Regions from separate parts of the Trichocoleus sp. DQ-A2 genome, predicted to be linked through region 2. Evidence: riboswitches for the same ligand, from Rfam matches in the RefSeq annotation. Region 2 holds a riboswitch; the other holds the start of a gene.
What was found. A riboswitch is a leader RNA that binds a small molecule or an ion and turns the genes downstream of it on or off. The one in region 2 is predicted to bind cobalamin.

Region 1: another riboswitch for cobalamin. It lies ahead of NC997_RS07970 (HupE/UreJ family protein); the one in region 2 lies ahead of NC997_RS20815 (sirohydrochlorin chelatase).

What each region holds. Positions count from the first base shown of each region.
Region 1 covers NZ_JAMPKD010000006.1:223,914-227,103, reverse strand. The annotation lists gene NC997_RS07975 (M56 family metallopeptidase) at 1-801, shown strand, start outside; gene NC997_RS07970 (HupE/UreJ family protein) at 899-1,561, opposite strand; cobalamin riboswitch at 1,582-1,732, opposite strand; gene NC997_RS07965 (hypothetical protein) at 1,833-1,958, shown strand; gene NC997_RS07960 (ABC transporter ATP-binding protein) at 1,971-3,190, opposite strand, start outside.
Region 2 covers NZ_JAMPKD010000023.1:38,227-41,416, reverse strand. The annotation lists gene NC997_RS20825 (hypothetical protein) at 1-293, shown strand, start outside; gene sipA (regulatory protein SipA) at 384-692, opposite strand; gene NC997_RS20815 (sirohydrochlorin chelatase) at 802-1,854, opposite strand; cobalamin riboswitch at 1,897-2,032, opposite strand; gene NC997_RS20810 (hypothetical protein) at 2,324-3,040, opposite strand.

The DNA.
Region 1 (3,190 bases), on a different contig from region 2:
TGTCTGAGATGCACAGGGTTAGAGCCATCAGGAACTTGGACGCAACGCTGGCAACGATCCTTTGGGTTATTTTTGTTTCCGCCGCTGCTATTGATCGTGACAGCGATCGCAGTTATTTGCATGGGTGCAGACGGAAAGATGGGAGGACTGCAAGCCGGATGGTTCAGTTACTCCTTCGCCTGGGGATTTTTAGGCGTTGCCGGAATTTTATGTCTAAAGCTGGCACATGAAGGATGGCGTTCGGTACAACAGACACGCACTTATCCCCAAATCGAGCTTGAAGGTAAATTGGGTCGCCTTCTCAATGCCAGCGTTCTATTTAGCGCCCAAATTGGTTTCTGGCAGCCTGAATTAGTCGTCAGTCAGGGATTGTTAGAAACCCTCGATCGAGATCATCTAGAAGCAGTTCTCGCCCACGAACAAGCGCATTACTATTATCGGGATACGTTTTGGTTTTTCTGGCTTGGCTGGGTGCGCCAGATAACCGCTTGGTTGCCGAATACAGAAGCTTTGTGGCAAGAACTTTTACTATTGCGGGAACTTCGTGCGGATCGATGGGCGGCGCAACAGGTAGATCCCTTGTTGTTAGCAGAATCTCTGCTATTGGTGGTGAGTGTCTCGCCAGTACAGTCTGAAAGTTTCTGTGCAGCGTTCAGTGCCATGACCCCTCGAAATCGTTTAGAGGAGAGAATCGAAGCGCTTCTGGCACCATCAGAGGAGTCAGCTTCACCCAGCATATGGCTTTGGCATTGGATACTACTAGGGTTTCTGCCGCTAGTAACCGTGCCGTTTCACACTTAAATTTTGGTGTTGCACAATCAGGATAATTTCCTTTCAAATTTCGCGCAAAGACGCAAAGACGCTAACAAAAACTTTGCGTCTTTGCGCGAGATTATCATTAACCGAGGACGGAATTACTCAAGAAAACCACTCCAATCGAGCAGATAACCAAACCGGCAAATCGCTGCCAGGATAAAGGTTGAGTGGCAGATTTCCGGCTCACTGCATTGCCAAGCAGCATGGCAACCAAGGCAACGCCATATTGAATGAAAGTGAAACCCAGAAGGTAAGCAACAAGCGGTGTCATACCAGCACCGACGATTGCCTCGCCATAAGCATAGCCGTGAAATAAACCAGCAAGCGCTCCCAGCGCTATAAGAACCATCCAGTTTGGTTTGTTTGGCGTTAGCAGCAGCGCCCCAAAGACAATCACGGAACCGGCGATCGCTATCTCAGCTGCCGGTAAATCTAGATTGAGTAAATGAATCCCAGTTCCCGCCAGTGCTGCCAATACAAACCCGGCTGGGATGAACGCGCCCCGCACTTGCCCAACCGCCAGTAATCCAATCGCCACCACAAACGCAAAATGATCCAGTCCAATCAAGGGGTGGGCTAGCCCTGAAAAGAACCCTTCAAAGAAATTAGACGGCGTCTTGCCACCCATTGGATGGTGAGCGATCGCCCGCTGGGCACATAGGAAAGTGCTAATTAAAACCAAAAATACAATTACCGTTCGGCTTTGCATCAGATTTAAGAAAGCAAAGCGTCTATCTTTAGACATATTCTGTACCTCGCAGATTTCGCAAATCAATTTCTCTCGGCGGGTATTCTGGCTGAGAGACCAAAACGACGGATCTCATTACAGCTGCGGGACAGCGACGGTTTTACACCGAACTTTCCCCGTTACCTCTGGTGGCTGCTCCCCACCAGAACCGATTGAGTAGGGCAATCATATCACTTCAGTGCTGGCATTTTAAAAAGTATGGGTAAAATGAACCTCAACTCAAACAGATGACTCCAAGAGCCGCTTTATTTGAGGAGGAATCGGAAAAATGTGCGTTAATTGTCTGCTGGGTTCGGCTTTAATGTTCTTTACACCCAGCGTTTCCGAAGTACCATCCAACCCGACGAATCAAATTGCATTACCTCAAGAAACTCAAATAGCGATCGCTACTTGAGTGCTACTAAAATTAGCTGAGGATTTCCTTTAGCTCGTGCTGGTTCCAAAGCGAACGGTAAAGTCCAGGTTGTTGCAAAAGTTCGGCATGAGTCCCAGACTGCACAATTTGACCTCGATCCATCACAAAAATGCGATCGGCAGTTGCAGCCGCAGACAATTGGTGAGAGATAAAAATAACCGTTTTGCGCTGGATGCCTTCCGAAAGATTATTCAAAATGGCTGTGGCAGTTTGATTATCAACGCTGGAGAGAGCATCATCCAAAATCAGAATCGGGGAATCCATCAGCAAAGCACGGGCGAGAGCAGTTCGCTGTCGCTGTCCCCCTGAGAGGGTGATGCCGCGCTCTCCGACAATGGTTTCGTATTGCTGGGGAAAATTGAGAATTTCCGGGTGAATTTGCGCTTGCTTGGCAGCATTAATAATCTCTGTCTGTTCGCTCAGAGGATTGCCGTAGCGAATATTGTTTTTGATGGTGGTACTAAACAGAAAGCTGTCTTGCGGGACATAAGCGATCGCTCCGCGCAAATCGGGCAATTTGATCTGCGTAATATCATTGCCATCTACGAACAAACTATCGCTTGGAATATCCACTAATCGCGGCAAGGCATTGGCAAGTGTCGATTTTCCTGAGCCAATTGGTCCCACAATCGCCACGGTTTCCCCTGGTTCAATCGTAAAGCTAACATTCTTCAGCGCGGGCGTTTCGGCTCCCGGAAACGTATAACTGAGTTGACGCGCTGTTAATTTACCGCTTACTTTTTCAACGGGTAATGCGAGTGCATTCGGAGAATCTTTAATTTTGGCTTCTGCCATCAGAATCGACTCAATGCGGTCGATACTCACCTCACCTCGTTGGTAAGCAGTAATCGTAAAACCTAGTAAGGCGGTCGGGAAAACTAATCGTTCAGTATAGAGAATCAACGCCAGAAAATCGCCAATTGTGATCGCACCCGCCACAATTGATCGTGCTCCAACCCATAGCAATATCAGTAAGCTGATAAAAGCCATGCCTTGAATGATTGGAAACAAGACATTTCTGGTCTTTGCTAATTGGATATTGGCTTGCAACAGGCGATTATTTAACCGGGAGAAGGCACGGCGTTCGTTCTCCTCCTGAGCGTAGATTTTAATCAGACCAATCCCGCTCATATCCTCTTGAATCAACTCGCTGATGCTAGAGAGTTCCTCTTGCAACACCAGCTGTTCGTTCCGTAGGCGATCGCTAAATA
Region 2 (3,190 bases):
AGTCCGCGCCGCTGATAGAGCGTGTCTTTGCTGCTGATACCGTGGATCGTTTCTTGGTAGGAGACTGGGATGATGTGCAGGTGGGATTGGGCTTGAAGTCGCCTGAAGAATTACCGAAGAAAGAATTTAACCAGAGCTTTCAAAGAAAGGGGGTCAGCGATCCTGGCTTCACGGGTTCATCAATTTCTCAGGAAGCAAAAGGCTTTCGCCCTGGCAAGAGCGATCCCAAAGCCAAGTCTAAAAAAAAGATGTCCAAGGAGTCACGCAAGAAAAACCAGAAAAAGCGGAAGTAATTTAATCGGGGTTAGCGATTGTTGAGGTGCGAACTGACAAGTCAGCGCTAGGCGAACGCCTTGCTTTGAGGACACGCGCTCGCCTCTGACTCAGCTGGGGTCAACGATATATTTTTGCTCCGGTAGTACATTGTGCGATCGCACATCAGTTGCCTCTGTCCCTGATTCGGTATCAGCGATCGCCTGCACGGACTCTATAAACTGGCTATCCAGCAAAAAAACTCCTCTGGCAAAGCGGACGCTCCAATATCCCCCTGGACGCCGGTCAACAACGACCCCCTCTTCCCCAAGCTGAATCACATCAGGAGGACGCAGCATCGGCATCGGTTCCGCTGTTTTAACGTAAGGCGGCAACGTTACCACACGGACTCGCTCACCAATTACAAATTCTTTAGACATCAGTTTTTAGGTAATGAAGTAGTTGGGTGTCAGTAGTCATTAGTTCTAAGTTCTTTGCGAGTGACACCAATGACTAATAACAACTGACTAATGACTACTTATCAAATATTCAAGGCGCTTGCCAAATCTTTTGGTGATATTGCTCTACATTTCTGTATGGATCTTCAGCAGGGTGAGCATGATCGTGACCATGCCCATGCCCATGCCCATGCCCATGCCCATGCCCATGCCCATGCCCATGTCCATGATGGGAATGATCGTGGGCGGGAGTGTGCCCGTTACTGTTGCTATTGGCTGCTATCCTGAATTTGCACATTTCGCAATTCATTTGCACTTGCCCCAACTGCGTCTCAATTTCTCGTTCTCTTAATACAGACAACAACTGAGGGTGAATGCCCATTTCTGGTAGGCAAGTCATGGAAATATCCGGGTATTGCTCCTGTTGTTGCGCCGTGATGTCGAAAATCTTTTTAACTAAGACGCCGGTAAATAGGAAGTACGGTAGGACGATAATGCGTTTAGGCTCGTAGAGTCTAGCACGGCGGAACCCTTCTTCCAGACGGGGATGGGTAATGCCAATAAAGCAAGTTTCAACGGTGGCGTAGCCGCTACCTTCCCACAGAATCCGGGCAAGCTTATAAACATCGCTGTTCGCATCAGGATCGCTGGAACCCCGACCGACAAAGAGCAGAACCGTTTCTGAGCGATTGTACTGGGGTTGGTCTAATTCCGAAAGACGCGATCGCCACAAATCCAAAATCCCTGGCGTAATCCCAAAATGACGCCCATAGTAAAACTTCACCTGGGGATGTCTAACCCTTGCCCGGTCTAACTCATTCGTAACATCAAACTTATTGTGTCGAGCTGCAAATAGCAAAATCGGCAATACAGAGAGTTCCGTGTAACCCTCTTCTACACAGCGATCCACCCCCTCCTGTATCGTGGGGGTAGTGAGTTCTAGAAAACAAGGTAAAACAGGACGCGACGGGTCTAACGCTTGATACGCATCGGCAAAATCTAGAAGACTCTGCCGTCCATCCTCATCTTTGGTGCCATGACCAACCATCAACAACGGACGACGCAAAGGTAGCGGCGGCAATTGAATCGACTGGGGAGTAGGGGATTGCAGTCCCATCAGATCGGTTGAATTTATACTAGGCATCAATTTGATTGCTCCTTTCCCGTGCAAGGCAGGAAGTTAGACTGTATGAAGGTAGTACTAAGTAGGCATTCTGGCTTCCGAGAGTCATCTCGTTTACAGCTGCCGCACAGCCCCGGATTTGCACCGGCGTTTCCCCACGTTGTTACCCTTTACGTGTGCCTTGATATCTTAGCCGATCCGGTCGCAGCTCAAAATCCAGGGGGAGGGGGTATTCCCAAGACTCTCCAGATGCCAGTTTTTGATGCCCCATCAAAACTGAAGGAAAATTTTTCCAACTTTATCGAGTATCATTCGCAAGTTTGACGCTCGCTCGAGCAACTCTAGAATTGATTGACCGTTTGTGGCTTTTTTACAAAAGCGGGATGCTCCCATTTTTTGTAGCTTATAGAACCTTATCAATCCAAACCATTGCTGACTGTATAAAGCTAACCCCATACATAGAAGTCTGATAAAAAATACAAATTCTCCATTACAAAATACCGCCCTGAGTGCGACGACGTACAGCCAGTGCTAACCCGGCAAAAACTAAGGAAGTCATACTTGAAGGCTCAGGTGTAGATACGGGTGCAACGTTTAATTTTACTCGACGCCCTGTTTGCATCGAGAGTGAAATATTTGCCGAGGTTGATGAAGAATACACTTGCCATCTGTTCAACTCTCTAGGCGGCGCAGTGAATTGCACCAACATTTCCCAATTGCTGTCAAGCGAACCAATGGCTAAACCATCAGTGCAACAAGCTCCCCAACTCTGATTTGAAGTAAAGACGGTGCCAGTGGAATTTGCAGTTGCCTCACCTAAATCGTCTACAATTTTTAATTCCGCCGTATCTCCCAACAAGTTAAAGCTCATTTTAGCTGCTCCACCTGTTAGATTACCCGGCTTAGAATGAACGATGAACAGTGACAGCCCATCAATAGCATCTACAAAAAAAAGGTGAGATTGCTTAGCCGTTAAACTCAGGACTGGGTTACTAAAGGATGAATTATAACCTTTGCTATACTGGTAGTAATTGGCTGCTGTTTTATTTGTACTGAAAGCGTCAACAAACCCCAAGATATTACTATCAAAATCACCCAAACCTGGTTTAGATTCTTGCGACACCTTAAGCATCGTGGCGGCTTCGGAGCGCTGGGCAAAGAATGGAACAAACAGCGCGATCGCTACCAACATCAAAAGCTTTTTCATGACTTGTTATTTTGTAGATGCTCTGCTTACTAAAACCAGAATACGTTTATTTAAATAAAGTTAGAATAAAGTCAAATTAATAAAATTGTAAATTTAATAATTACTACATCTTTATTTCAGGAAAAATACGAATTGACTTTAAAGTAAATA